Regions from separate parts of the Azonexus sp. MM2026_4 genome, predicted to be linked through region 2. Evidence: predicted binding sites of a transcription regulator. Region 2 holds the regulator's gene; each other region holds the start of a gene.
The links. The regulator FNR, encoded in region 2, switches genes on or off when oxygen is low (the NO sensors DNR and NnrR bind a similar motif). The targets are predictions, from matches to a motif close to TTGANCTAGNTCAA.
Positions count from the first base shown of each region.

Region 1: the regulator FNR is predicted to act here: its motif matches at 2,675-2,688, upstream of ubiU (ubiquinone anaerobic biosynthesis protein UbiU).
Region 3: the regulator FNR is predicted to act here: its motif matches at 3,071-3,084, upstream of AC0KWY_RS13315 (cytochrome-c peroxidase).

Region 1 covers NZ_CM148380.1:3,158,941-3,168,967, reverse strand. The annotation lists gene rodA (rod shape-determining protein RodA) at 1-793, shown strand, start outside; gene AC0KWY_RS14865 (septal ring lytic transglycosylase RlpA family protein) at 790-1,710, shown strand; gene AC0KWY_RS14860 (response regulator) at 1,717-2,619, opposite strand; gene ubiU (ubiquinone anaerobic biosynthesis protein UbiU) at 2,744-3,751, shown strand; gene AC0KWY_RS14850 (U32 family peptidase) at 3,754-4,662, shown strand; gene ubiT (ubiquinone anaerobic biosynthesis accessory factor UbiT) at 4,659-5,111, shown strand; gene AC0KWY_RS14840 (YiaD family glycine zipper/OmpA-like lipoprotein) at 5,155-5,820, opposite strand; gene AC0KWY_RS14835 (PHA/PHB synthase family protein) at 5,957-7,789, opposite strand; gene AC0KWY_RS14830 (MBL fold metallo-hydrolase) at 7,805-8,845, opposite strand; gene AC0KWY_RS14825 (MerR family transcriptional regulator) at 8,943-9,332, shown strand; gene AC0KWY_RS14820 (PaaI family thioesterase) at 9,394-9,837, shown strand; gene AC0KWY_RS14815 (isovaleryl-CoA dehydrogenase) at 9,866-10,027, shown strand, end outside.
Region 2 covers NZ_CM148380.1:1,582,540-1,592,566, forward strand. The annotation lists gene AC0KWY_RS07290 (sulfite exporter TauE/SafE family protein) at 1-654, opposite strand, end outside; gene hemN (oxygen-independent coproporphyrinogen III oxidase) at 719-2,122, opposite strand; gene fnr (fumarate/nitrate reduction transcriptional regulator Fnr) at 2,208-2,951, shown strand; gene AC0KWY_RS07305 (LysR family transcriptional regulator) at 2,955-3,902, opposite strand; gene rnk (nucleoside diphosphate kinase regulator) at 4,041-4,415, shown strand; gene gdhA (NADP-specific glutamate dehydrogenase) at 4,443-5,786, shown strand; gene AC0KWY_RS07320 (TonB-dependent receptor family protein) at 5,794-7,884, opposite strand; gene AC0KWY_RS07325 (response regulator) at 8,017-8,664, opposite strand; gene AC0KWY_RS07330 (HAMP domain-containing sensor histidine kinase) at 8,661-9,995, opposite strand; gene AC0KWY_RS07335 (TonB-dependent receptor family protein) at 10,001-10,027, opposite strand, start outside.
Region 3 covers NZ_CM148380.1:2,812,303-2,822,329, forward strand. The annotation lists gene ccmC (heme ABC transporter permease CcmC) at 1-591, opposite strand, end outside; gene ccmB (heme exporter protein CcmB) at 588-1,256, opposite strand; gene ccmA (cytochrome c biogenesis heme-transporting ATPase CcmA) at 1,266-1,880, opposite strand; gene AC0KWY_RS13315 (cytochrome-c peroxidase) at 2,005-3,009, opposite strand; gene AC0KWY_RS13320 (hydrogen peroxide-inducible genes activator) at 3,172-4,077, shown strand; gene AC0KWY_RS13325 (EAL domain-containing protein) at 4,059-8,678, opposite strand; gene AC0KWY_RS13330 (hydrogenase small subunit) at 8,951-10,027, shown strand, end outside.

The sequences.
Region 1 (10,027 bases), 1.6 Mb from region 2:
GCTCGGCTTCGTGCGCATCCAGCCGTCCGAGATCATGAAGATCGCCATGCCGCTGATGCTTGCCTGGTATTTTCACAAGTACGAATCGATGCTGCGCGCCAAGCACTTCGCCATCGCCAGCGTCATCCTCCTACTGCCGATCGCCCTCATCCTCAAGCAACCCGACCTCGGCACCTCGCTGCTGATCGGCGCCGCCGGCTTCTTCGTCATCTTCTTCGCCGGTCTGCCGTGGAAGGTGATGTTCGGGCTGGCCGCCGCCGCCGGCGCCGCCATGCCCTTCGCCTGGAACATGCTGCACGACTACCAGCGGCGGCGCGTCCTGACCCTGCTCGATCCCAGCTCAGACCCGCTCGGCGCCGGCTACCACATCATCCAGTCCACCATCGCCATCGGTTCCGGCGGCGGCCTCGGCAAGGGCTGGCTCAAGGGGACCCAGACCCACCTCGAGTTCATTCCGGAAAAGCACACCGACTTCATTTTCGCCGTCTTTTCCGAGGAATGGGGCTTGCTCGGCAACGGCATCCTGCTCTTCCTGTTCACGCTGCTGATCGGTCGCGGCCTGATGATCGCCGCCGCCGCGCCGACCCTGTTCTCGCGCCTGCTGGCCAGCGCGCTGACCCTGGTCTTCTTCATCTACGCCTTCGTCAACATGGGCATGGTCTCGGGTATCCTGCCGGTGGTCGGCGTACCGCTGCCCTTCATCAGCTACGGCGGCACCGCGCTGATCACGCTGATGCTGGGCATCGGCATCCTGATGAGCATCCATACCCACCGCATGCTGGTCAAGAAATGAAAGACACCTGGCGCCTGCTCCTTCCCTGCATCCTGCTCGCCGCCTGCGGCAGCACCCCCGAGCCCGCGGCCAGGAATGAGCGGCCGACGGCGAGCGCCAGCCGGCCGGCCCCCCAGCCAGCGCCGAACCGGCGCTGGGGTGGCGGCTATTACAAGGACGACGGCCCCGGCGACGAAATCCCGGAAAATCTCGACCAGACCCCCGACGCGATCCCGCGCTGGGAACCGCTGCACAAGCCGGCGCTGCGCCCCTACGAAGTCTTCGGCACCAGTTATGTGCCGCACACCAGCGTCCGCCCCTACAAGGCCCGCGGCATCGCCAGCTGGTACGGCAAGAAGTTCCACGGCCAGAAGACCTCGATCGGCGAGCCTTACGACATGTTCGCGATGACCGCCGCCCATCCGACCCTGGCCCTGCCCTCCTATGTGCGCGTCAGCAACGTGCAGAACGGCCGCTCGGTGATCGTCCGCGTCATCGACCGCGGCCCGTTCCACGCCAGCCGCATCATCGATCTTTCCTACACCGCCGCTTACAAGCTCGGGCTGGTGAACGGTGGCAGCGGCGAAGTCGAGGTCGAGGCAATCATCCCCGGCCAGGAAACCGCCACCGCCTACGCCCAGGTGGCGCCGCCAGCCGCCCCCAGCGTCGCCGCCACGCCTGCGCCGGCGGTCGAGACCGCCCTGCCGCCCGGGGTTTACCTGCAGCTTGGCGCCTTCGGCAACGCCGACAACGCCGACAACCTGAAACGGCATCTGGAACGAGAATTCGACTGGATCGAGGCAAAGATGCACATCCTGCGCGCCAATGGACTGCACCGCCTGCAACTTGGCCCCTACGCCTCGCGCGCCGCGGCGCAGGTGGTCGCCGAGCGCTTCCGCAGCAGTTTCGGCTACCAGCCGACGATCGTCACCCGCTGAAGCCGCTTACGCCACCACGGGCAAATCGACGGTGGCGACGACGACGTTGCCGCAACCTTCGTACTGCAGGCTGCTGAAGCTGGTCATCCGCGCCATGGCGATTCCCCGGCCGTTGGGGTCAAAGACGCGCTCGGGGTCGAAATCGAGGAATTTTCGCCAGTCGAAACCGCGCCCCTGGTCGACAATGCGGAAGGAAATCGCCGACGCCGTCCGCTCGATGCGCACACACGCCCGCCGCTCGCGGAATTCCGGCTGGGCGAGCCGCTTGCGAATCTCGCCTTCCCAGTCGCCGTCCCATTTGAGCAGCGATTTCTCGCGGTAGGAAATCCCCAGATTGCCATGTTCGACCGCGTTGACCATGAGGTCGGACAATCCGGGAGCGACGCGGTCGGGTTCCGGACAGATGCCGGCCAGCACCGGCACCAGGCAGGAGATTTCCTCCAGCGTGGAAAACCCGTATTCGGCGCAGACCAAGAGTTTCTGCGCTTCCTCAATGTGCGCCGCCAGCGTGCGCAGCGAAACGCGGGCCCGGCGATCCTCGAGCGCCGCGCGGACGATCGAGATCAGCGCCTCCGGCGCGTAAGGCTTGGTCAGGTAGTAATAAGCCCCGGCTTCCAGTCCCTCGCGCACCTGCTCCGGCGCCGAGGCCGCCGTCTGCATGATCACCGGCACATCGGCGAAACGGCGGTCGGCCTTGACCCGGCGCAGGAACTCGATGCCATCCATGCCCGGCATCATGCGATCGAGCACGACCAGCGCGAAATCGCTGTCGGGCGCCGCCAGACGCTGCCAGGCGGCGAGCGGGTCGGCGAACAGTTCGAGCGCCAACTGCTCCTGCTCGAGAAAATCCTCGATCAGCATCAGGTTGATGGCTTCGTCATCGACGACGAGGACACGATGGTCGGACATGAAGCTGAGTTCCGGGCGAACGTTGTGTTGCCCAATCCTAGCACGAGCCCGGCTTTTGATGCGGATCAACGGCGGCACGATACGAGTCGCTATACTTCTCCGCTTCATCTGCCTGGAACCAGCCATGCCCCCACTGCCCGACCTCGTCTGTCCGGCCGGCAGCCTGCCGGCCCTCAGGGCCGCCGTCGACAATGGCGCCGACGCCGTCTATCTCGGCTTCAAGAACGATACCAACGCACGCAATTTCGCCGGGCTCAACTTCGATCCGAAGACCATGGGCGAAGGTATCCGCTATGCCCATGCCAAGGGCCGCGAGGTGCTGCTGGCGATCAACACCTTCCCCCAGGCCGGCCGCGTCGGCGACTGGCACAAGGCGGTCGATGCCGCGGTCGACCTCGGCGTGGACGCGATCATCCTGGCCGATGTCGGCCTCCTCGATTACGCCAGCCGGCGCCACCCGCAGCAGCGCCTGCACCTGTCGGTGCAGGGCTCGGCCACCAGCTACGAGGCGATCAACTTCTGCCGCCGCGAATTCGGCATCCGCCGCGCCGTCCTGCCGCGTGTACTGACGCTCGCTCAGGTCGAGAACGTCATCCGCAACACCGACGTCGAAATCGAGGTCTTCGGCTTCGGCAGCCTGTGCGTGATGAACGAGGGCCGCTGCTGGCTGTCGTCCTACGCCTGCGGCGAATCGCCGAATACCGTCGGCGCCTGCTCGCCGGCCAAGTACGTCAAGTGGGACAAGCAACCCGGCACCATGGAAACCCGCCTCAACGGCATCCTCATCGACCGCTTCGGCGACAGCGAGCCGGCCGGCTACCCGACGCTGTGCAAGGGCCGCTTCGAGGTGCGCGGCGAAACCTATTACGCGCTGGAAGAACCGACCAGCCTCAACGTCCTGGAAATCCTCCCGGAAATCGTCAAGATCGGCGTCCGCGCGATCAAGGTCGAAGGCCGTCAGCGCAGCCCGACCTACGTCACCCAGGTCACCCGCACCCTGCGCGCCGCCCTCGACGCGCTGCGCGACGGCGCCGAACGCTACCACGTGAAGCCGGCCTGGCAGGCCGAACTGGCCAAGGTCTCGGAAGGCAACCAGGCGACGCTGGGCGCCTACAACCGGCCCTGGAGATAAGCATGAAACTGTCGCTCGGCCCCCTGCTCTGGTTCTGGCCCAAGGCAGAAGTGATGGAATTCTACGCAGCGATGTCGGAAAACCCGGCGCTCGACATCATCCACGTCGGCGAAGTCGTCTGCTCGCGGCGCCAGCAACTGCGCACCGCCGACTGGATCGGCCTGGCCCGCGACCTGAGCGATGCCGGCAAGGAAGTCGTCGTCTCGGCGCAGGCGCTGCTCGAATCGGAAAGTGACCTCAAGGCGCTCCGCCGGCTGGTTGACGAAGCCGGCTGCAAGGTCGAAGCCAACGACCTCGGCGCGATCAACCTGGTGACCGGACAGGATTTCGTCGCCGGTCCGCACCTCAACATCTACAACGAAGCCACCCTCGCCACCTTCACCCGCTACGGCATGAAGCGCTGGGTGCCGCCGCTGGAAGCTTCGCGTGCCCTGATCGAACCGCTGCACGCCAGCCGGCCGGCCGGCGTCGAGACGGAAGTGTTCGCCTTCGGCAAGATTCCGCTTGCCTTCTCGGCGCGCTGCTTCACCGCCCGCCATTACGAACTGAACAAGGACGACTGCCAGTTCAAGTGCCTCGAGCATGCCGAAGGACTGACGCTGAAGACCCGCGAAGGCCAGGCCTTCCTGACCATCAACGGGATCCAGACGATGTCGGCGCAGACCTACTGCCTGCTCGGCGAGATGCCGACCCTGCTTGCGCTGGACATCGACATCGTCCGTCTCAGCCCACAGCAGCAGCGGATGGACGAAATCATCGCCGCCTTCGATGCCGCTCGGCACGGCCAGACGCCCGCCGTCGATACGGCGGCGTGGAGCGAATGCGGTCTGGTCGACGGTTACTGGTTCGGCGACGCCGGGATCGCCAGTCATCACCTCCCGCCACCCGCCCGCACCGGAGTCCCCGCATGAGCCCGCATTTCGTCATTCCCCGTTTCCGGCTGCCGGCACTGATCGCCGAAATCGGCCACAAGCTGCCGCAGTGGCCGCATTCGCTGGCGCTGGTGACGGCACTCAACGCCGCCCTCAAGCTCAAGCTGCTGCCGGAGAGCGAACTCGGCGCGCTGGAGGACAAGCTGTTCCGGGTCCGCGTCCTCGACACCGGCGGCGTGGCCCACTATACCTTCAGCAACGGCCTGTTCCGCCCGGTCTTCAACGCACAACGCGAGCCGGACCTGGCGTTTGCCGCCAACCTGTCGGCCTATCTGCAGTTGCTGGCACGGCAGGAAGACCCGGATACGCTGTTCTTCAACCGTGAACTGGAAATCACCGGCGACACCGAGCTTGGGCTGATCGTCAAGAACATGCTCGACGCGATCGAATGGCCCAGTCTGCCGCGGCTGCCGTTCCCCGGAAACTGAACGGCCCGCGCGCGGCGGGCCGTGATCGCGGGATGGCCGGCCCTCAGTTGGCGGCCTGCCCCTCGGCAATGAAGATTTCGACCCGCCGGTTCTTCGCCCGGCCTTCCGCCGTCGCATTGTCGGCCAGCGGCTCACGCGCGCCGCGCCCATCGACGCCGACCCGCGACGCCGCCACACCGCGCGGTACCAGATAGTCGCGCACCGCTTCCGCCCGCTTCACCGACAAGGGATTATTGATCTTGTCCGAGCCGGAACTGTCGGTATGACCGACGATCGTCACCCGCGTCACCGCGTGTTCGGCGAGACCGGCGGCCAGCTTGTCGAGCACCGGCCGCAGCGAAGGCTTGATCGCGTAACTGCCGGAATCGAAGGAAACATCGCTGGGAATCTCGAGCTTCAGGCGATTGTCAGCCGTCTGCGTCACTTCGACACCAGTCCCCTGGGTCACCTGTTCCATCTCGGCCTTCTGTTCCTGCATGCGTTTCGACCACAGGTAGCCTCCGCCAGCGCCGATCGCCGCACCGGCTGCGGCGCCGATCGCCGCCCCCTTGCCGCGGTCGGACTTGCTGGCCGTGGCGGCACCGAGCACCGCCCCGGCGACGGCACCGATCGCCGCCCCGGTACCGGTATGGCGCTGCGTTTCGTCCATGTTCGCACACCCCGCGAATGCCAGGCTGATGGCACTCAGGGCAATCATCATTCGTTTCATGGTTTTACCTCCTGTTGCCGGTCTGTCCGGCCTTTGCAGACTAGCACGCTCACCGATGCCGGCTGTTAGCAGTTGTAACAGCCAGAAAAAAGGGAGGCTGACGCCTCCCTCGTTGATTGCCGCAGGATGGAAAAGTTCAGTCCTGCTTCTGCGCGTCGAGACGGAACTTGACGTAGCTGCCCGGCGCCTCTTCCAGCGCCTTGAGCGCCCCGGCCGCCGGGTCGCGCGCCGGCACCTTGGCCGAGCCGCCCGGCAGCGCGGTCACCCATTCCTGCCAGTGGGTCCACCAGGAACCGGCGTGCTGCGTTGCACCGGCCAGGAAATCCTCCGGGCTTTCCGGCAGGTTGCCGTCGGTCGCGTCATTGGTCCAGTAGCCGTACTTGTTGGCCGCCGGCGGATTGACGATGCCGGCGATATGCCCGGAGCCGCCGAGGACGAACTTGGTCTTGCCGGTCGGCAGGCGAGCCCCGGTGTAGGTGCTCTTCCACGGCGCGATGTGGTCTTCGATCGTCGAGATGAAGTAGCACGGGGTCTTGACCTTGCGCAGATCGATCTTGACGCCGCCGAGCTCGACGCCGCCAACATCCTTGAGACGGTTTTCGAGGTACATGTTGCGCAGGTAGAAGCTGTGCATTGCCGCCGGCATGCGCGTCGAATCGGAGTTCCAGTAGAGCAGGTCGAAGGGGAAGGGGTCCTTGCCCATCAGGTAGTTGTTGACCACGAAGGACCAGATCAGGTCGTTGGCGCGCAGCATGTTGAAGGTGCCGGCCATTTCCGAACCCTCGAGGAAACCGCGCTTCTCCATCTTCTTCTCGAGTCCTTCGATCGTCCCTTCGTCGAGGAAGACCGACAGTTCGCCCGGCTCGGAGAAATCGAGCATGGTGGTGAAGAAGGTGGCCGAATTGACGCGCTTGTCCTTCTTCGCCGCCATGTAGGCGAGCGTGGACATGGTCAGCGTGCCGCCGATGCAATAGGCCGCCAGATTGACCGAATCCTCGCCGGTCTGCGCGCAGACCTGGGTGATCGCTTCCAGCGTGCCGTTCAGCATGTAGTCTTCGAAGCCGACCTGGGCCATCTTCTCGTCCGGGTTGACCCAGGAGATGATGAAGGTGGTGTGCCCCTGGTCAGTTGCCCATTTGACGAAGGAATTCTTCTCGCGCAGATCGAGGATGTAGTACTTGTTGATCCACGGCGGCACGATGAGGAAGGGCTTCTTGTACTGCTCGGTGGTGCCCGGGTTGTACTGGATCAGCTGGAACAGCTCGTTCTGGTAGACCACCTTGCCCGGCGTCGTCGCGACATTGCGGCCCATTTCGAAGGCGGAGGTGTCGGTCATCCGGATGCGCAGCTGGCCATCCTCGTTCATGTCGTGCAGCAGGTTGTTCAGACCCTTGATCAGGTTCTGGCCGTGGCTCTTGACCGTTTCGCGGAAGACTTCCGGGTTGGTCAGCGCGAAGTTGGACGGCGACAGGGCGTCGATGTACTGACGGGTGAAGAAATTGACCTTCTGCTGGGTGGCATCGTCGAGCCCCTCGGTACAGCAGACCGTGTCATGGATGTGGCGGGCGGCGATCAGGTAGGACTGCTTGACGAAGTCGAACAGGAAATGCTGTTCCCAGTCTTCGTCCTTGAAGCGCTTGTCGCCCTTCTGCGGCACGGCGACCGGCGCGGCGCCCGGCATCCCGAGCATCTTCATCATCGAACCCTGCCACAGCGAGAAGTAATCCCACATCATGTTCATCTGGGTCTGCGCCAGCTTGTAGGGATTGGCCATCAGGCGGGCGGAAAGGTCCATGAAGGCGCGGGCGACGCCCATCTCGTCGGACGGCGCCTCGACGCCGTCCTTGGCCTTCCTTTCCATGTACTGGGTGATGATGCGCGAGGCGCGCTGGGCAACCTCGGCATAAGTCTTGGCCATTTCGGCCGGGTTGGGCAGGTTGAGGCCCTGTTCTTCGGTTTGCTGCGGCATTTGAAACTCCCTCTGTCAGTGCGCGGCGGATTGCTTTGGCAACCGCGAATAGCGAAGCACGCCGTCGTCGCCGATTTCCTTCGACAATCGTCCGGCGTGTTCCAGATAGTTCAGATGGGCAATCGCTTCACCCATCGCGAACATGGTTTGGTGTGTATCGAGCGCCCGACCAAACAACACGTCGAGCAACCCGGCTGCGCTCTGCGGCGCTTGTTCACAGCTATTCTCCAGCGCATGCAATCGTTCTTCGTGGTGCGCATGCAAGGCACCCACACGCGCCTGCACCCCCGTGAAGGGCAGGCCGTGCGACGGCAGGACCAACGTCTGCGGCGGAATTTCCTCGGCCATCACCGTCAGCGATTCGAGATACCAGCGCAGGGCGTCGGCATCCGGCGTCGCGGCAAAAACGCTGATGTTGGTCGAGATTTTCGGCAGCAGCATGTCGCCTGAAATTAACACGCCCAGTTTGGCACAGTAAAGCGCCAGATGTTCCGGCGAATGGCCGTAGCCGATGAGAATTTTCCATTCCAGATCGTCGATCGTCACCTGATCGCCCGCCTTCAGGCGGTAATAGTGCACCGGCAAACCCGGCACCGCCCGCCGGTAGCCCGAACCGCGGCTGGCGAACTTGCCCAGGCGTTCTTCGTCCAGGCCGTGCCGCCGGAACTGTTCGACCATGTACTGGGCGCCATGACCGCCGACCTCGTTCCAGACCGCGTGCGCGGTCAGGAACTCGGCGCTGGTCATCGCCAGCGGCGCACCGGTCTGCTCCATCAGCCAGGTCGCCAGGCCGAGGTGATCGGGGTGGAAGTGGGTGACGATCAGACGTTTCACCGGCCCGTCCAGGCGGTCGAGGATGCTGCGCCAGGTGGCGCGCACGCCGTCATCCGCGAAGCCGGTATCGACGATGGTCCAGCCGTCGCCATCGCGCAACAGCCAGAGGTTGATGTGATCGAGCTGGAAAGGCAGCGGCATGCGCAGCCAGAAGATGCCGGGCGCAACCTCGCGCAACTCGCCGGCGGCGGGAATCTCTGTGAAGGGATAATGCAGGGACATGGTTTTCCGTTTTCGTTTTTCGAGCAAGTTACCATACGGTAGCGGATTGAAAAAAGCCCCGCCATCTGCTTAACTTCGCCGCAACCAAGGAGACATGATGAGCCAGCCGGCCACCTTCGGCATTTCCGACCTCGCCCGCGAGTTCGCCATCACCCCGCGCACCATCCGTTTCTGGGAAGACCAGGGCATCCTGGCCCCGCAGCGCGAGGGCCAGAAGCGCATTTTCACCCGCCGCGACCGCGCCCGCCTGAAGATGGCCCTGCGCGGCAAGCGCCTCGGGTTGAGCCTGGCCGAGATCAAGGACCTGATCGGCATGTACAACTCGACCGAGGACGAAACGCCGCAACTGCTCGAATGCCTGCGCATCATCGAAAAGCGCCGCGCCGCGCTGGAACAGCAACGCGAAGACATCGAGGCGGTGCTCGCCGAGATCGGCCAGTTCGAGCAGCAGTGCCAGCAGGAACTGGCACGCCGGAAAAATGCGTGATTTTTTTTGCCGGTTGGTTTACGTTTACGTCAACGTAAATTAATTCACCGCCCTGACCACCATGACCCGACCCGCCGATCCCGGATTCGCTGCCCGCGTTCTTGCCAGTTTCGCGCGCCAGAACGCCATGCACCTGATCCGCGCGACGATGCCAGTGGTCGACTACGGTTGTACCGAAATCCATGTTCCGCACTGGGACGGTATCGAGCAGCAGCACGGCTTCGTCCATGGCGGCGTCGTCGGCATGATCGCCGACTCGGCCGCCGGTTACGCGGCGATGACCACGGTGCCGGCCAGCGCCTCGGTGCTCACCGTCGAATACAAGATGAACCTGCTCGCCCCGGCCGACGGCGAGAAGCTGATCGCCCGCGGCAAGGTGGTACGCGCCGGACGTACGCTGATCGTCACCCAGGCCGAGGTTTTCGCGGTCAAGGGCGACAGGGAAGTAGCCTGCGCGCTGATGCAGCAAACCATCATGACCATGCAAGGCAAGACGGAAAAGTAAGACCAGACAACAAACCGGAGACAAACCAATGAATATTCCCAGCCTCGACTTCGCCCTCGGCGAGGACATCAACCTGCTGCGCGACGCCGTCAAGGCTTTCGCCGATGCCGAGATCGCCCCGCGCGCCGCCGAGATCGACCGCGTCAACGAATTCCCGGCCGACCTGTGGCAGAAATTCGGCGACATGGGC
Region 2 (10,027 bases):
ATGGGGCAGACCGAACAGGCCATAGACGCCGAAGCCGAGCACCAGCAGCCCGGAAGTCCAGCGCACCGCCGGCCGGCGCACGAATTCGTTGAGCCGCGCCAGCAGGATGCCGGCGAGCAGCAGATTGGGCAGGGTGCCGGCGCCGAAAGCCAGCATCAGCAGGGCGCCGCGCTGCGCCGAACCGGCCGAGAGCGCGCTGGCCAGCGCGCTGTAGACCAGACCGCAGGGCAGCCAGCCCCACAGCATGCCAAGCGGAAAGGCCTGAGCGACCCGCGTCGCCGGCAGGAAACGCCGGGTCAGCGGCTGCAGCCGCCGCCACAGCGACTGGCCGAGCCGTTCGGTGAAGGCCAGCGCGCGGGTGACGCCGATCAGATAGAGGCCGAGCGCGACCAGCATCAGGTTGGCGAACAAGTAGAGGATCAGCCGCGCCGGCACCTGTCCTTCGAGCCCCAGCCCGGCGGCGCCGAGCGCCCCGGCAATTGCCCCGGCAATGGCATAGGAGAGGATGCGGCCGCCGTTGTAGGCAAGGTGCATCGACCAGCGGGCCGGGCTGCCCATCGCCAGTGCGCCGACGATGCCGCCGCACATGCCGACGCAGTGCGCACCACCGAGCAGACCAACGAGAAACAGTGCCAGGAAGCCGGAATCAGGCATGGGGCAAGGCTTGCGACAGGAAAGACCGCAGTGTAACCCGCCCCGGCCCTTCCTGGCACGCCGCTCAGATCACCTTGGAGTAACGCGTCCGCTGACGGTCGGCGCGCAGGTAGCGGTCGAAGGCCATGGCGATGACGCGGACCAGCATGCGCCCCGGCGGCAGCACGGTGATCCACTCGCGTTCGATCTTCAGCAGACCGCCGCGCTCCATCTCGCGCAGATCCTCGATCTCGGCCGCGAAATACTTGTGGAAGTCGATCAGGTGCGAACTCTCGATGCTCTCGATCGACAGCTCGAAATGGCACATCAGCGCCTGGATGATCGAACGCCGCAGGATATCGTCGGCGGTCAGCTCGATGCCGCGCACCACCGGCAGCATCGGCGCGTCGAGCCGGTCGTAGTACTCGTCGAGCGTCTTGACGTTCTGGTAGTAAGTGGGACCGACCTTGCTGATCGACGAGATGCCGAAGGACAGCATGTCGCAGTCGGCGTAGGTCGAATAGCCCTGGAAGTTGCGATGCAGGCGCCCCTGGCGCTGCGCCACCGCCAGTTCGTCGTCGGGCTTGGCGAAGTGGTCCATGCCGATGAAGACGTAACCGGCGTCGGTCAGCTTCTTGATCGCCAGGGCCAGGATCTGCAGCTTGGTGTCGGCGTTCGGCAGGTCGGCGTCGGCGATCCGCCGTTGCGGCTTGAACAGCCCGGGCAGGTGCGCGTAGTTGTAGATCGACAGGCGGTCCGGGTCCATCGCCAGGACGCGCTCCAGCGTCCGGTTGAAACCCATCACGCTCTGGAAAGGCAGACCGTAGATGAGGTCGATCGACACCGACTTGAAACCGTTGGCACGCGCCGCGGCGATCACGTTCGCCGTTTCTTCCTCGGTCTGCACGCGGTTGACCGCGACCTGCACGCGCTCGTCGAAATCCTGGACGCCGACGCTCATCCGGTTGAAACCGAGTTCGCCGAGCAGCGCCACGGTTGCCGTATCGACCTTGCGCGGGTCGACCTCGATCGAATACTCGCCGCCGTCGAGCAGCTTGAAGTGCCGGCGCGTCTCCGCCATCAGTTGGCGCATCTCGTCGTGCGACAGGAAAGTCGGCGTACCACCGCCCCAGTGCAGCTGGATGACCTCGTGCTCGCCCCCGCTACCCTCAAGTGCGGCGCTCTGCAGCGCCAGCTCCTTGCCCAGGTACTTCAGGTACTTGGCGCTGCGCCCGTGATCCTTGGTGATGATCTTGTTGCAGGCACAGTAATAACAGATGGTGTTGCAGAAGGGGATGTGGAAGTATAATGAGAGCGGTCGGCTGATCCCGCCGATGTTGCGCTTGCTGAGCCAGAGAGCGGCAGCCTCGGCGTCGAAAGCCTCGACGAAGCGGTCGGCAGTGGGATACGACGTGTAGCGTGGGCCGTTTACGTCGAAACGGCGAATGATCTGTGGGTCAAAGACGAGGTTTTCAGTTGCGAAATTCATTGAACATGGCGCCAAGTTTTGGCCCGATTATGTGGGGATGGATCGCATTTCCGGTTGACATGGATCAAGCCGACGCAGGTTGCCAATGCCCAGCCCGATCCCGCTGAATCAGGAGATGACGCTGACCGTCATCAAGACAGCGTGCTCCAACTGCAACCTGCGCGAACTCTGTCTGCCTTTCGGCCTAAGCCTTGAGGAACTGGAGCGGCTCGACGACCTGATTTCGACCCGGCGCCGGATCAAGCGCGGCGATCACCTGTACCGCGCCGGCGAAGCCTTCGACTCGATCTACGCGATCCGCAGCGGTTTCTTCAAGACCGACGTGCTGCTTGAGGATGGCCGCGACCAGGTCACCGGCTTCCAGATGGCCGGCGAACTGCTCGGCCTGGACGGCATCAGCACCGAACACCACACCTGCAACGCCATCGCGCTGGAAGACAGCGAGATCTGCGCGATCCCGTTCAACCGCCTGGAAAGCCTGTCGCGCGAGATCCACAACCTGCAGCATCACTTCCACAAGGTGATGAGCCGCGAGATCGTCCGCGACCACGGCGTCATGATGCTGCTCGGCACGATGCGCGCCGAAGAGCGGCTGGCCGCCTTCCTGCTCAACCTGTCGCAGCGCTTCACGGCGCGCGGCTTCTCGCACGCCGAGTTCTACCTGCGCATGACGCGCGAGGAAATCGGCAGCTACCTCGGCCTCAAGCTGGAAACCGTGTCGCGCGCCTTCTCGAAGTTCCAGGAAGAAGGCTACATCGCGGTCCAGCAGAAGCACATCCGCATCCTCAACGTCAGCGGCCTGAAGGCGCTGATGACCCACCGCTGCTGAGCCTCAACGGCTCAGCCCGAGCCAGCGGCGCGCGCTGCCCGGCGATGCCGGGCGATCCCATTCCGGCTCGTCGCCGAAGCGCTGCTGCAGGAAGTCGATGAAGGCCCGCACCTTCAGCGGCAGGTGCCGGTTCGGCAGATGCACCGCGTAGATGAAACGCTCGACCGGCACGTAACCGGGCAGCACCTCGACCAGGCGCCCGGCCTGCAACTCGCTGCCGACGATGAAGGTCGGCAGCAGCGCCAGCCCCAGCCCGCCCAGCACCGCCTGCGATAGCGCCTCGTCGTCGTTGATGCGCAGGCTGCCCGCCACCGGCACCGAGATGTCGCCGCCGGGGCCGCGCAGGTGCCAGAAGCCCTGCGTCGTTAAGTAGGTGTAGTCGAGGCAGTTGTGCCTGGCCAGGTCCTCCGGCTTTTCCGGCACGCCCCAGCGCGCCAGGTAGGCCGGACTGCCGCAGATCTTGCGACGGATCGGCGCCAGCCGGCGGGCGACCAGGTTGTCGCCGGGCACCGGCGCGATGCGCAGCGCCAGGTCGTAGCCCTCGTCCACCAGATTGACCAGGCGGTCGCTGATCGTCATGTCCACCGACAGTTCCGGGTACTGCAGCATGAAATCGGCCAGCGCCGGCGCCACGTGCAGCGTGCTGAAGGCGACCGGCGCACTGAAGCGCAGCTTGCCGCGCGGCTCGCGGTGCAGGCTGCCGATGGTGTTTTCGGCCTGCGCCATTTCGTCGACGATGCGGTCGCAATGCTCGAAGTAGGCCTCGCCGACCTCGGTCAGGCTGAGCCGGCGCGTACTGCGCTGCAGCAGGCGAACGCCGAGCGCCGCCTCGAGCCGCGCCACCGACTTGCTGACGCGCGACTTGGAAATTCCCAGGCGCAATGCCGCCCCGGAAAAACTGCGCGCCTTGACCACCTGGGCGAACAGCAGCATGTCGTTGATGTCGTGCACGCGCACTCCAATTGTTATTAAAAAGGAAACAGTCTTGTGCAAAGTCGCCGGCTTATCAAGCCTTGGACTTCCTTCTACCATCCGCAATCCCACGACACAAAAAACCGATCAACAAAAATCACCAGAAAATTCAGATAAATGCAGCAGAACAACCTGATCATCAGGGAGAGCGATTTCGTTCGCCTGATGGCAATCCAGCCGCCCGACGATCTGCGCGACGAGCTTGAGCGCGCCATTGTTATCCCCGACGAATCAATACCAGCCGACATCGTCACGATGGGGTCGCGCGTCCGCTATACCGAACAGGAAACCGGCAACAGCCGCCAGGTCGAGATCGTCTATCCCGACGAGGCCGACCCGGCGGCCAGCAAGGTCTCCGTTTTCGCCCCGGTCGGCGCCGCGCTGATCGGCCTCGGCGTCGGCCATGAAATCGACTGGGACTTTCCCGGCGGCAACAGCCGCCGGCTGACCGTGGTCGAAGTCATCCAGCCGGCCTCGACCGCAGCACACTGATCAACAAGAACAAAGGGAGCCCGCCGCGTGCGCTACAAGTCATTCGCAGAATTCAACCAGGATGTTGCCGCACGAAACCCCGGGCAACCGGAGTTCCACCAGGCCGTCGCCGAGGTCATCGAAAGCCTCTGGCCGTTCATCCAGGACCATCCCCGCTACGCCGAGCACGGCCTGCTCGACCGCCTGGTCGAGCCGGAGCGGGTACTCACCTTCCGCGTCTCCTGGGTGGACGATCACGGCGAGGTGCGCGTCAATCGCGGCTACCGCATCCAGCACTCGTCGGCGATCGGCCCCTACAAGGGCGGCATCCGCTTCCACCCCTCGGTCAACCTGTCGATCCTCAAGTTCCTCGCCTTCGAGCAGACTTTCAAGAACGCGCTGACCACGCTGCCGATGGGCGGCGGCAAGGGGGGTTCCGATTTCGATCCGAAAGGCCGCAGCCCGGGTGAGGTGATGCGCTTCTGCCAGGCTTTCGTCAGCGAGCTGTTCCGCCACATCGGCAGCGACACCGACGTGCCGGCCGGCGACATCGGCGTCGGCGGCCGCGAGGTCGGCTTCATGGCGGGCATGATGAAGAAACTGTCGAACCGCGCCGACTGCGTGTTCACCGGCAAGGGCCTGAGCTTCGGCGGTTCGCTGATCCGTCCGGAGGCGACCGGCTACGGCACCGTCTATTTCGCCGAGGAAATGCTCAAGCAGCGCGGCCGCAGTTTCGACGGGCTGCGCGTCAGTGTCTCCGGCGCCGGCAACGTCGCCCAGTACGCGGTCGAGAAGGCGATGGCGCTCGGCGCCCGCGTCGTCACCGTCTCCGATTCAAGCGGCACGGTGGTCGACGAGGACGGTTTCAGCGGCGAAAAACTCGCCGAACTGATGGACGTAAAGAACCACCGCTACGGCCGCGTCAGCGACTACGCGGCACGCGTCGGCGCCAGCTTCCTGCCTGGCGAAAAGCCGTGGCGGGTGCCGGTTGACGTCGCCCTGCCCTGCGCGACGCAGAACGAACTCGACGCCGACGATGCCCGTACCCTGCTCGCCAACGGCGCGATCTGCGTCGCCGAAGGCGCCAACATGCCGTTGACCGCCGCAGCGGTGAAGCTGTTCGAAGCGAGCGACGTGCTCTACGCCCCGGGCAAGGCGAGCAACGCCGGCGGCGTCGCCACCTCGGGCCTGGAAATGAGCCAGAACGCGATGCGCCTCTCCTGGCCGCGCGAGGAAGTCGACGCCCGGCTGCACCGGATCATGGTCGACATCCACGACACCTGCCTGCGCCACGGCCGCAATGCCGCCGGCAAGGTCAGCTACGTCGATGGCGCCAACGTCGCCGGCTTCGTCAAGGTCGCCGACGCGATGCTCGCCCAGGGCGTCGTCTGAGCCGCGCTCAGAACTGGTGCTTCAGGCTCACCCCGGCCAGCCAGCCGCGGCCGGGCGCCGGTTCGTAATAGCGGCCGTTGCCGTCGCCGACCACCACCGAACCGATGTACTCGCGGTCGAACAGGTTGTCGATGCGCAGGAAGGCGCCGGCCGACAGCCCGCCGTAGTTGCGATCGACGGCGAAGCGCAGGTTGGCGATCGCGTAGCCGGGCGCCGAGCGCGCCGCGTTCATGTCATCGACGTAAACGCGGCTGCGCGCGACGCCTTCGATCGCCGCCTGGAAGCCGCTCGCCGCGTGTTTCCAGGCCAGTTCGCCGAACAGTTGCGAAGACGGCACGCCGGGCAGGCGGTTGCCGGCAGCGACGACGCCGCTGTTGCCGGTATAGGCCTTGTCGAACTCGGCGCGCAGGCCGGTGTAGGCGAGCCGGCCGGAGAAGCCGCCAGCCCAGTGGGCGTCGAGCGAGGCTTCGATGCCGCGGCGCAGCGTCCGGCTGGCGTTGATGTAGCTGGTACGGCCGCCGGCGGAAGCGGCGACGACCAGTTCGTCCTTGGTGCGCACTTCGAACAGCGCGACGTCGAGCCGCGCGTTGTCGCCGAGCATGGCTTTGACGCCGGCTTCGAGGTGGGTGCTGGTGGCCGGCTTGAGGTCGAAGCTGAAGGTCGCGCCCGGACCGGAATAGAACAATTCGTTCAGTGACGGCGTCTCGAAGCCGCGGGCGACGCTGGCGTAGAGATTGACCGCCGGGGTCAGCGCGTACATCGCGGCCAGCGTCGGCGTCGTCTTCCGGTAATCGACCGAACCGCTGTCGTCGCCGTTGACGCCGGCGATGTAGTGGTCGCTGACCTTGAACGCGACGCGGCTGTGGCGCAGGCCGCCGCTGAAGTTCCAGCGCTCGCCCTGCCACTGGCTCTGCACGTAGACGCCGCTCGCCGCCACGCGGTCGGTTTCGTCACGGCGCAAGGCGCCCTTGACGCCGAGCGTCGCGCCGACAAAGTTCTCGAAACCCTGGCGGTCGTCGACCGAACGCTCGTAATCGGCCCCCAGGGTCGTCGTCAGTCGGCCGCCACCGACCTCGCGGCGGGCGATCCAGCGCGCCGAGGCGCCGGCATAGCTGCGCTCGAAATCGATGACGCCGCCGGAATGGCGCGGGTTGCCCTGCGGACCGAGCGGAATCGACTGGTACTGGATCACCGAACGCTGCCCGGCGTAGGCCGCCAACTGCAGGCTGTCGTCGCCGAAGCGGTGCTCGTAGTTGAGGCCGCCCTGCTGCTGGCTGATCCGCTTGCGCGTATCGAAGGCGAGCGCCGCCGGCACGACGCTGGTCGGCTTGCTGCGGGCGCTCGCCCAGTCGAGGCCGAGCGGGTCGTCGGCCACCTGGCGGAAGCTGCTGGCGACGAAAGTCAGCCGCCCGTCCTGACTCGGCGAAACGCCCAGCTTGACCAGCGACTGGTCGCGCCGGACTTCGCTGTGGTCGCGGTAGCCGTCGGAGACGAAGCGCGAGGTATCGACCACGTAGGAAACGCCGCCGACCTCGCCCTGACTCGCCAGGTCGGTTTTCCAGCTGCTGTCGCTGCCGGCGCTGAAGCGTCCCTCGACGCTCGGCCGGCCCTTGCCGTCCGGCGTGAACAACTGGATGACGCCGCCCGCCGCGTTGCCGTAGATCGCCGACAAGGGACCGCGCATGACCTCGATGCGCTCGGCGCGGTCGAGGTTGAAGGTCGCCGCCTGCCCCTGCCCGTCCGGCATCGACGCCGGGATACCGTCGGCGACCAGACGGATGCCGCGCACCCCGAAGGCGGTACGGGCGCCGAAGCCGCGCGACGAAATCTGCAGGTCCTGGGCGTAGTTCTGGCGGTTCTGGACGACGATCCCCGGCACCCCGGCCAGCGCTTCCGAGGCATTGACCCGGGCCTGCGTCGCGCCGACGCTCGCCACATCGACGACGTCGATCGCCGCCGGCAGGTCGAAAGTATTCTGCTCGACGCGGCTGCCGGTGATGACCAGCGGGTCGAGCCGCACGGCGTCGTCGGCAGCCGCGGCCGGCACGGCGAAAGCAAGCGCCAGACAGGCGGCGATGGGGGTCGGGCGGCAGTTCATCAGTCTCTCTCCTGGTTTATGGTTGGGCGGACCGTGGCGGCCCGTCTCCGGTTCATTATTCCCAGCCGCCGCCGGCCTGCCGTCCCGGAGTTCGCCAGCGCGGCCTCATGAAAATCATGATTCGCCCCCGTCTCAGGCCTCGATCAGCCCGTTGCGCACCGCCAGCAGCGTGATCTCCGCCGGGTTGCGCAGGTTCAGCTTCTGCTTGATGTGGTAGAGGTGGGTGCCGACCGTGCTCGGGCTGACGTGAAAGTCGCCGGCCACGTCGTTGACCGTCTGCCCGGCGGCGAGTTTGAGGAAGACCGCCAGTTCCTTCTCGGTCAGCGTCTCCAGCGGCTGCGCCGTGCCGGAAAGCTGGGCCAGCGCCACCTGCTGCGCCAGCTCCGGATCGAGGTAGCGGCGCCCGGCCGCCACCTGGGCGACGGCGCGCAGGAACTCGGCCGGCGCCGCCCGCTTGCACAGGTAGCCGTTGGCGCCCAGGCGCAGCGCACGCACCGGCACGATCTCGTCGTGATGCGCCGAGAGCATCAGGATGCGCGCCGCCGGGTCGCGGGCGCGCAGGCGTTCGAGGGCGAGCAGGCCGCCGCCGCCCGGCATCGACACATCCATCACCAGCAGGTCGGGCGCCATTTCGGCGTGCAGGCGCAGCGCGCCTTCGCCGTCGGCCGCCTCGCCAACCACCAGCGCTCCGGCCCCTTCGAGCAAGAGCCGGAAACCGAGGCGGACCACCGCGTGATCGTCGGCGAGCACGACGCGGACGTTTTTCAGGGATGGGTTCATGCTTCCTCCAGGGAAAAAAGCGGCAGCGTCGCGACCAGGCCGAAGCCGCCGCCGGCCGGGGTGAAGAAATGCAGGCTGCCGCCGAGGCCGGCCACCCGCTCGCCCATACCGGTCAGACCGAGGCCGCAGCCGGCGGCGGCGGAGCGCCCGCCGGCGCCGCGCCCGTTGTCGAGCAGCGCGATACGCAGGACGCCGTCGCCGCCGCTGACGCTCAGCTCGACCTCGCTGGCGGCGGCGTGCCGGGCGACATTGGTCAGCCCTTCCTGGACGATGCGCAGCGCCGCCGCGGCCAGCGCGTCGTCCGGCTCGTGGCCGGCGAGCGCGACGCGCAGTTGCAGCGCCACCGTCTCGTGCTGGCGCCGCCAACTGGCGCAATAGTCGTTCAGCCGCACCGCCAGCTCGCCGCCGGGCAGCGGCCGCAGACGGTGCAGGATGCGGCGGACGCCGTCCTGCAGTTCGCCGGTCACCGCCAGGATGTGCTGCGCCGGTGCCTGCAGCGCCGGCTGTTCCGCCGTGCGCTGGACGACGGCGCCGGCCAGCGCGCGCACGGCGGTGATGCCTTGCGCCATCTCGTCGTGCAGTTCGCGGGCGATCTGCCGCCGCTCCTCCTCCAGCCGGGCCTGCAGGCGCTGCGCCAGCTCGCGCTCGGTTTCCAGGCGGACGTTGTCGTCGACCGCCGCCCGCAGGCGGTCGGCCATGCCGTTGAAGGCATTCGACAGGCTGGCCAGCTCAGGCACCGGGAAGACCGGCAGACGGAGGTCGAAGCGCCCGTAACCGATCCGCTGCAGCGCCCGCATCACCTCGTCCAGCGGCTGCAAGGCGCGGTCCAGCGCGCGGCGGACGACGACGAAGAGCAAGCCAAGCAGGCCGAGCGCCCAACCGGCGACGGCGCAAAGCTCGTCCCAGGCGTCGATCACCGCGCGCGACGCGTCGGGCACCAGGACCAGGCGCAGCTCGCCGACCGCCAGCAGGCGCGGCGCGATCTGCGGCCGCAACAGTTCGGCGAACCAGTCCGGCGCCTGCCGCCCGGCCTTGTAGGTCGGCGGCGGCGAGCGGTAATGCAGGCGGCCACCGGCATCGAGCAGTTGCAGTTCGTTGGCGCGGATACGGCCGAGCGGCGCGAGCGCCGCCTGCAGCTCGGCGGCGTTCGCCGGCAGGCGTTCGACGAGGGCCGCCAGCCACTGCCCGGAAACCCGGTTGGCGGCCTCGATTTCTTCGTGGATGCCCTGCCGCGCGCCGTGCAGCCAGAGGCCGACGAGGACCGCGCAGAGGCTGCCGGCCAAGCCGGTGAGGACCAGGCTGATGCGGGTGTGCAGGCGTAGCGGGCGCATCGCGTTCACACCCCGGCGAAGCGGTAGCGCAC
Region 3 (10,027 bases), 1.2 Mb from region 2:
CGACGACTTGGCGAGGTTGACGCTGGAGCCCTGGTGCAGGGTGTTCCACCATTTGACCGAAAAATAGATGATCGGCACGTTGACCACGCCGACCAGCAGCAGGATGCCGCCGGCCTTGTCGGCGCGGCGCGCGTCGTCGATCGCGGCGACCAGCGCCAGGTAACCGATGTAGAGGAAGAGCAGGATCAGCTCCGAAGTCAGACGCGCGTCCCAGACCCACCACGTGCCCCACATCGGCTTGCCCCACAGGGCGCCGGTCCACAGCGACAGGAAGGCCATCAGCGCGCCGGTCGGCGCCAGCGCGCGCGCCATCATGCCCGACAGACGGGTGTTGAAGGCCAGCCCGATCGCCGCCCAGAAAGCCATCACCAGGTAGATGAACATGCTCAGCCAGGAGGTGGGCACGTGGATGAAGATGATCCGGTAACCCTCGCCCTGCTGGAAATCGGTCGGCGCCACCAGCATCCCGATGTAAAGGCCGGCGATCCCGAAGAGGACGGCGAGGGCGACGAACCAGGGGATCATCTTGCCGGCCAGCGGATAGAACAGGGCCGGTGATGCGAAACGGTATAGGTTGAAACGGTCGTTCATTCGAGGGCGATCTTCAGGGCCGCAGCCGACGCCCAGGGGGCAAAACCGATTGCGGCGATGGTCATTGCAGCGAGCAGTGATAGGTGTCCTTCCCCCCCGAGACCGGACACCGTCGCATCAACTGCGCCAGCGCCGAATATTAGCACCGGAATGTAGAGAGGGAGAACAAGCAGCGACAAAAGTACACCGCCGCCGCGCAGGCCCAGGGTCAGCGCCGCGCCGATGGCGCCGATGCCGGACAGCGCCGGGGTGCCGAGCAGGATGGCGGCGGTGAGTACGAACAGGGCGTCGCCCGAGAGATCGAACTGGACGCCGAGCACCGGCGCGATCAGCGCCAGCGGCAGGCCGGAAACCAGCCAGTGGGCGATCACCTTGCCGGTCACCACCAGGCCCAGCGGGTGCGGCGACAGGGCCAGTTGCTCCAGCGTGCCGTCGCGCAGGTCGTCGGCGAACAGGCGGGGCAGCGAGAGCATCGTCGCCAGCAGCGCGGCAACCCACAGCACGCCGGGCGCCAGCTGGCGCAGCAGGTCGGGCTCCGGACCGACCCCGAGCGGGAAAAGGCTGACCACGATGATGAAGAAGAAGAGCGCGGAAACGATGTCGGCCTGGCGACGCATGGCCAGCTTCAGGTCGCGGCCGATGACGGTGAATACGATATCGAACATCTGTCGTCCTCAGCCGATGCGCAGTTCGCGCACCGTGCCGGCGGGGATCGCCACCGGCTGGTGCGTCGTCATCACCGCCATGCCGCCGCGCTGCAGATGTGCCGAGATCACCCCGGCCAGCCAGTTGACGGCGCCGACATCGAGGGCAACGAAGGGTTCGTCGAGGATCCACAGCGGCCGCCGGTCGGTCACCAGGCGGGCCAGCGCGACGCGGCGCTTCTGCCCCTGCGACAGGTACTTGCAGGCGAGATCCTCGCGCCCGGCAAGGCCGACCTGTTCGAGGGCGTCGATCGCGTCGTCCTCGGACAGGACTTCGCCGGCCAGGCGGGCGCCGGCGAGCAGGTTTTCGAGCGGCGTCAGCTCTTCCTTGATCGCGTTGAGGTGGCCGAGATAACAGAGGGCGGCGTGGTAGTCGTCGCGGTGGCGACCGATCGCTTCGCCCTGCCAGCGGATTTCGCCGCCCTCCGGCGGCAGCAGGCCGATCAGCATGCGCAGCAGGCTGGTCTTGCCGGCACCGTTGCGCCCCTGCAGGTAAAGAAGTTCACCGGCTTCCAGCGTGAAGCTCAGGCCTGCGAACAGGCGGCGCTCGCCGCGCACGCATTCCAGATTGTCGGCTTCCAGCATGGTCAGGGCCCGGGATCTATCCGGCGCGTATTATGGACGCGCAAGTGTACCGACAGTTTGCGGTGAATCAAATCGAAAAAAACGGGGGCCGCAGCCCCCGTAAATCGAGAGGCGGTACGGCTGCTTATTTGAACGGCGTCGGACGCGGGGTGGTATCGGAAGACGGCGGCAGGATCGGCAGCGTGAAGTTCGGCTGCTCACCGGTCAGGGTGTTCAGGAAAGCGACGACCTTGGCGTTCTCGTCCTTGGTGAACTTCTTGCCCAATTGCAGGCGGCCCATGATGTTGACCGCTTCGGTCAGCGTGTTGGCGGCACCGTCGTGGAAGTAGGGATAGGTCATTTCGACGTTGCGCAACGTCGGTACCTTGAAGTTGAAGCGGTCGGCATCCTTGCCGGTGACGCCGGCACGACCTTCGACGCCCTTGGTGTTGCCCTTGTACGGCTCGACCAGACCCATCTTCTGGAAGGAATTGCCGCCGACCGCTTCGCCGTTGTGGCAAGCGACGCAACCGCTGTCCTTGAACAGCGCATAACCTTCCTGCTCCTGCTGGGTCAGCGCCGCCTTGTTGCCGAGCAGCCACTGGTCGAAGCGCGAGTTCGGCGTGACCAGCGTCTTTTCGAATTCGGCGATGGCCAGGGTGACCTGGTCGATGTCGATCCTGTCCTTGCCGAAGACCATCTTGAATTCGCGGACATAGGCCGGGATCGATTCGAGGACGTTGATCGCCAGGGTGTGCGTGAACGCCATCTCGCCCGGGTTGGCGATCGGACCGCCGGCCTGCGCCTTGAGGTCGGCGGCGCGGCCGTCCCAGAACTGGGCCAGGTTGAGGCTGGAGTTGAGCACCGTCGGCGCGTTGATCGGGCCTTGCTGCCAGTGGTCGCCGACCGAGGTTGGAATGTTGTCGGTACCGCCCATCGACAGGTTGTGGCAGGTGTTGCACGACATGATGCCGGACTTCGACAGGCGCGGGTCGAAGTACAGCTTCTTGCCCAGTTCGACCATGCCGACGTTGATGCTGGCGGGCGGCTTGATCGGCTGGATCGGTTCGTCGCCGGCGGCCTGCACGGCGCCCTGCAGAACCATGCCGGAGAGCAGGAGGATGGCGGCGGAAAGGACGGTAGGTTTCATTATTGATCTCCCTCGTTGTGAAATTTGCCGGGCCATTCTCACCCCCGAGAGATTTAAAAACTTGATCCAAATCAATGGCTTTTATGGGATTTTCCTATAGTGACCATAGGTATCCCCTATAAATCTTGAGGGTATGATCCGCGGTCTGAGGAGGAAACCGGCATGACCCTGACCGAACTGCGTTACATCGTCGCGCTTGCCCAGGAAAAGAATTTCAGCCGTGCCGCCGAGCGCTGTTCGGTCAGCCAACCGACCCTGAGCGTGGCCATCGCCCGCCTCGAGGACGAGCTTGGCGTGCAGTTGTTCGAGCGTGGCAAGGGCTTCGTCAGCCCCAGCCTGGTCGGCAGCAAGGTCGTCGAACAGGCGCAACTGGCCCTCAACGAGGCGGAGAAAGTGCGGCAGATCGCCCAGCGCGGCCGCGACCAGCTCGACGGCCACCTGCGCCTGGGCATCATCCACACCATCGGTCCCTACCTGCTGCCGCAACTGATCCATTCGTTGAAGAACATCGCGCCGAACATGCCGCTGGCGATCGAGGAGAACATGACCGCCAAGCTGGCAGACATGCTGCGCGACAACGACATCGACGTCGCCATCATCGCGCTGCCCTTCGACCTCCCGGGTGTCCTCAACCGCCCCCTGTACGACGAGCGTTTCAAGGTCATCGTGCCGCGTGGCCACCCCTGGGAAAAGCGCACCGCCATCGCGCCGGAAGAAGTCGCTGGCGACGAGGTGCTGCTGCTCAAGGCCGGCAACTGTTTCCGCGACCAGGTGCTGGACGCCTGTCCGCAGGTGAGCAGCCCGGAAACCGACATCCGCCTCGGCCATTCGATCGAAACCATCCGCTGCATGGTGGCGTCCGGCCTGAGCGTCTCGGTGCTACCGGAAAGCGCGCTGCAGGAGCCTTACGGCAACGACATGATCAGCGCCATTCCCTTCCTCGCCCCGGAACCGTCGCGCCGTGTCGCGCTGGCCTGGCGCAGTTGCTTCGTCCGGCCGAAGGCGATCGACGCCTTGCTCGCCGCCGTGCGCGCCCTGGATTCGCCGGCCTACCGCTTGCTGGTCTGACTGCCGATCAGGATTTCGGCCTGCAGTTGCTGCAGCAGCTCGCTCATTTCCCGGCTGGCCGCATATAGCGCTTGCCAGGACTCGGCCAGCGATTCCTCGCAGCCGGCCTGCTGCTGATCGAGCATCTGCCGGGCGAGGGAATGCAGATGCTGGTGGATCGGGTCGATCGCCGCGAAGGTCGGCATTTCCCCGTAGCGCTTGCGGCCCGGCCCCTGGTACCAGCGCCCGAAGCCGCAGGCCAGGTGATCGAGCTCGACGGCCGGCGCGCCGCCCGGCGCCGCCGCGAGGCCGGCCTCCAGGGCCTTCATCCAGCGTCGGTGATCGACTTCGGCGATCAGCATCGGCAGATCCTCGCGCGCCCAGGTGAAGGCGGAGGCCGCCGACCACAGTTCGTCCGGGCGAAACTCCGCCATCCATTGCGGCAGGCTCGCCGCCGGCATCGGCCGGGCGATGCCGAAGCCCTGCGCCAGGTCGCAGCCGAGCAGCAGCAGGACGAGGCCGTGCTCGATCGATTCGACCCCCTCGGCGATCACCTGGCGGCGGAAGGCACGGGTCAGGCCGATCACCCCTTCGACGATGGCGAGGTCTTCCGGGTCGTCGAGCATGTCGCGCACGAAGGACTGGTCGATCTTCAGGATTTCCGCCGGCAAGCGCCGGAAATAGGTGAGCGACGAATAGCCGGTACCGAAATCGTCGAGCGCGAAGCTGACGCCGAGCTGGCGGCACTCGGTAAATAGCTGGGCGACGCGCCCGACATCCTCGATCGCCGCGGTTTCCAGCACCTCCAGCTCGAGCCGCGACGGATCGAGTTCCGGGTGCGCCGCCAACTGACGCCCGAGTTCAGCGGCGAAGCCGGGATGCTGCAGATGTTCGCCGGCAATGTTGATGCTCAGCTTGAGGTCGATACCGGCCGCCGCCCAGCTCGACAACTGGTCGAGCGCCGTGGTGATGACCCAGTTGCCGAGGTCGATCGCCAGCTCGCTGCCTTCGATCGCCGGCAGGAACTCCTGCGGCAAGAGCAGGCCGCGTTGCGGATGCTGCCAGCGGATCAGGGCTTCGGCGCCGACCACGCGGCCCTGCCGCATGTTGACCTTGGGCTGGTAATGGAGGACGAACTCGCCAGCCGCCAGGCCCTGCCCGATGCGGGCGATATCCTCGCGGCGACGGCGCGCCCGGCGGTCCTTCTCGGGATCGAACAGGTGATGACGGTTGCGCCCGGCCTGCTTGGCGACGTACATCGCCTGGTCGGCGTGGCGGAGCAGGGTGTCGGCATCGGAACCGTCGTGCGGGTAGAGGGTGACGCCGATGCTGGCCGAAATCGTCACGAGCTCGTCGGCCACCGGGAAGGGCTGGGTCAGCGACCCGGAAATCCGGTTCAGCGCCAGGTCACACTCGTTGAGGTCGTTGAGCGTGGACAGCAGCAGCACGAATTCGTCGCCGCCCAGCCGGGCCACGGTATCGCCGCCGCGCACGCAGTTGCGCAAGCGCTGGGCAACCTCGACCAGCAGGTGGTCGCCGGCGGCGTGGCCGAAGCGATCGTTGATCGGCTTGAAGCCGTCGAGGTCGAGGTAGCAGACCGCCAGCAGGCCGCGATTGCGGGCGGCATTGGCCATCGCCAGCTGCAGGCGGTCGGCGAGCAGCATGCGGTTGGGCAACTGCGTCAGGGCGTCGAAATGCGCGAGATGCTCCAGGCGTTGCTGGTGCTCCTTGAGCAGCGTGATGTCGGAGAAGATGCCGACGAAGTGGGTGATCGTCCGCTCGGCGTCGCGCACCGCCGAGATGGTCAGCAGCTCGACGAAGATCTCGCCGGATTTCTTGCGGTTCCAGACTTCGCCGCGCCAGTGGCCTTGATCGCGGATCGCTTCCCACATGTTGCGGTAGAAGGCGGCGTCATGATGGCCGGAATTGAGCATCCCCGCGTTCTGGCCGATCGCCTCGTCGCGGCTGTAGCCGGTCAGTTCGCTGAAGGTCGGGTTCACTTCGACGATGTGCCCGGAAACATCGGTGATCATGATCCCTTCGTGGGCGTTGGCAAAGACGCTGGCCGCCAGGCGCAGGCGCTCTTCCGCCGCCAGCCTTTCGCCGACGTCGCGGGCGACGGCGATCAGCGCCGTCTTGCCATTCCAGTGCCCGTGGACGACCCGCAACTCGGTCTGCACGAGGCGACCGTCGGCGGCCAGCAAGGGCGCCGGACAGGCGCTCAGGCGACCGCCGAACATCTCGTCGAGATCGCGCTGCGCCTGCTCGCACCAGGCCGCCGGGTAGAGGCGGGCGGCCGGCTCGCCGTTGAGGACGCCGGGCGCGTAGCCGAGCGCCTGATCGACCGCCGGGTTGTAATGGACGATGCGCCGCTCGGCATCGATGACGAAGATCAGGTCGTCGAGCGAAGCGAACAGCCCGCTCAGGTTGTCCCGCGACTGCCGCGCCGCCTCGCGGGCTTCGATGCGTTCGAGTGCCATCGCGTACTGGCTGACCAGATGCTGCACCGCCTGGCAAGTGGCGACGGAAATCTGCGCCGTGCGGTGCCCGGCGAGGTTGAGGCAGGCGATCGCCCGCCCGTTGACGACGATCGGCAGGGCGATCAGGCAGCGCAGGCCTTCGCCGGCGTATTGCGCGGGATCGAACAGGCGGCAGTGATCGAGCTGCTGACAGCAGGAATGACAACTGCACACCACCTTGCCGCTGCGGATCAGTTCGGCCTTCGGGGAATTCGCCAGGCAACAGCGGGCGGCGGCGACGAAAGCCGGCGACAGCCCCTTGTGCACGCGCAGTTCGTAATCGCCGCCGGCGTTCTGCCAATAGAATCCGCCGCTGTCGAATTCCGGGTAACGCAAGGCGAGGTCGAGCATCGTCGCCAGCAGCGCTTCGGGGTCGCCCTCGGCATTCAGGGCGTTGGCCAGATCGCGCTCGATGCCCAGCCGCAACTGCTCGGCACGGGTGACGCTGATATCGATCGCGGTGACGATCAGCGCCGGCTTGCCGGCGTACTGCGTGGCGGAAATCTGCAGACGCACCAGCAGCACCCGGCCGTCGCGGTCGCGCCCCCAGAACTCCAGTTCCTGCGGCGCCCCCTCGACGGCCGAACGGATCGCCGAGGCGGTCCGGGCGAGGTCGTTCAAGCCTTGGGCGGCCAGGAAATCCGGCGCATGGCCGCGCAGTTCCTCGCGCCGGTAGCCGGTCATCCGCTCGGCAGCCGGGTTGGCGTCGAGGCAGCGGCCGTTGCCGTCGATGACGAACAGCGCATCGCCCGCCGATTCGAACAATTCGCGGAAGGTCTGCTGGCTGCGCCCGAGTTCCTCGGCCTGCTGCTGGTGGGCGATCAGCAGGGCGGCCAGGCGACTGGCCTGGCGGATGGTTTCGCGGCTGCCGTCGGGCAGGCGACCGGCCTGCTCGCGATAGACGGCAAAGGTGCCGAGCAGGCGGCCGTCGGGACCAAGCAGGGCTTCCGCCCAGCCGGAGGTAACGCCGATCCGGCGGGCGAAATCGCGGTAATCGACGCCGCCCGCATGGTCATTGATGTTCTCGATGTAGGCTTCGCCGCGCCGCCAGGCCGCCGCCCCGGAAACACCGACCCCTTCGGCGACCGGCATCTTCGCCAGCAGGGCGCGCGCATCCTCGGCCAGCCCCGGCGCCGCAACGACCTGCAGGTGGGCGCCGTCGGCATCGGCCAGCATGATCGAGCACAGGATGCCGGGCACCTCGTGCTCGGCGGAGAGGGCGATCAGTTCGAGCAGGCCGGCGAGCCGTTCGCCGCGCAGCATGCCGGTCATCGCCGCGTTGCGGATCAGCAGCGCCTCGTCGTAGCGGGTCTGCAGGCCGCGCTGCTCGCTGATCGTCTCGTCGAGCAGGTCCATTTCCAGCGGCCGGATCAGGCTGTGCTCGGTGAGCAGGCCGAGCAGGCGACCTTCGCGATCGACCACGGTGAGGTGGCGGATGCGACTTTCCAGCATCAGCGCCGCCGCTTCGGCGGCCGAGGTTTCGGGCAGGACGCTGGTCAGCGGCTGCGTCATCACCTCGCCCAGCGTCGGATTGCCGGAAGCCTGCAGGTAGAGGCGGACGACATCGCGCTCGGTGACGATACCGCAGGGCTGACCGGCGTCGACGACGACGACGCTGGTCGCCCGCGCCGTTTCCATCGCCGCCAGCGCCTCGTCCAGCGACGCCTGCCGCGGCAGGCGGGGAAAGACCCGGTCCATCAGGCCTTCGACGGTATTGAGCTGGCGGTAGAAATCGAGCCCGAAGAAGCGGCGGAAATCGGTCTCGCTGACGATGCCGAGCAGCCGGCCTTCGCTGCCGGTCACCACCAGATGACGGATGCCCAGCCGCGTCGCCTGGCGGAAGGCGCTGCGCACCTCGGTATCGTGGCTCACCGTGTGCACCGGCGCGGTCATGAAGTGCGCCACCGGCCGCCGGTGATCCTCGTGCCGGCGCATCGCGTGCAGCATGTCGCGTTCGGTCAGGATGCCGACCACCCGCGTCGCGTTGACGACAACCACCGAGGAAATTCTCGCCTCGACCATCAGTGCCGCCGCTTCGGCAAGCGTTGCGGAAGGGGCCACGCTGTCGGCGTGCAGGGTCATCAGGTCGGCTACGGTCGGCATCCCCGGATTCTATTCAGGCGCGGCCGGCTTGTGTTGATCGAGTGCAAGATTCTCGGGGCATTCACGGCAATTTTCGGCGATTGCCAAGCAATGCAAAATTAGTTTCCACAAGCGGTAATCAAGCTTTCATCATCACCTTCGCAAGGGCCGGCGCCGATACCGGGAGCTTCCAGCCAAAGCCTTGGTTTTCAACACTAATCGGCGAAACACCGGGTGTGGCACGACCTTTGCGGAAGCTCACCACCGCAAGACTGACCATCGGGGGGAGCAAAGTGACTGAAACATTCTATGAAGTGCTGCGTCGCCAGGGGATCACCCGGCGCAGCTTCCTGAAATTCTGCAGCCTGACGGCGACCTCGCTCGGGCTGGGCAGCGCCGCCGCGCCGCGCATCGCCCAGGCGATGGAAACCAAGCCACGGACGCCGGTGATCTGGCTGCATGGCCTCGAATGCACCTGCTGCTCGGAGTCCTTCATCCGCTCGGCGCATCCGCTGACCAAGGACGTCGTGCTGTCGATGCTGTCGCTCGATTACGACGACACGCTGATGGCCGCCGCCGGTCACCAGGCCGAGGCGATCATCGAAGAGGTCAAGAAGAAGTACAAGGGCAACTACATCGTCGCCGTCGAAGGCAATCCGCCGCTCAACGAGGACGGCATGTTCTGCATCCACGGCGGCCGGCCCTTCGTCGAAGTGCTCAAGGAAACCTGCGCCGACGCCAAGGCCATCATCAGCTGGGGCGCCTGTGCCTCCTACGGCTGCGTGCAGGCCGCCAAACCGAACCCGACGCGCGCCACGCCGGTGCACAAGGTGATCTCCGGCAAGCCGATCATCAACGTCCCGGGCTGCCCGCCGATCGCCGAAGTGATGACCGGCGTCGTCACCTACATGCTGACCTTCGACCGCATTCCCGAACTCGACCGTCAGGGCCGGCCGAAGATGTTCTACGGCCAGCGCATCCACGACAAGTGCTACCGGCGCGGCCACTTCGACGCCGGCCAGTTCGCCGAAGCCTGGGACGACGAAGGTTCGCGCAAGGGCTACTGCCTGTACAAGATGGGCTGCAAGGGCCCGACCACCTACAACGCCTGCTCGTCGATGCGCTGGAACGGCGGCGTGTCGTGGCCGGTGCAATCCGGCCACGGCTGCATCGGCTGTTCGGAAGAGGGCTTCTGGGACAAGGGCAGCTTCTACGACCGCGTCACCAGCATCACGCCGTTCGGCGCCGAACACAACGCCGACACCATCGGCAAGGCCGCCGCCGGCACCGTCGGCGCGGCGATCGCCGCGCATGCCGCGGTGACCGCGCTGGCCCGTGCCCGCCAGAAGGCCGGCGAGTCCGCAACCGAA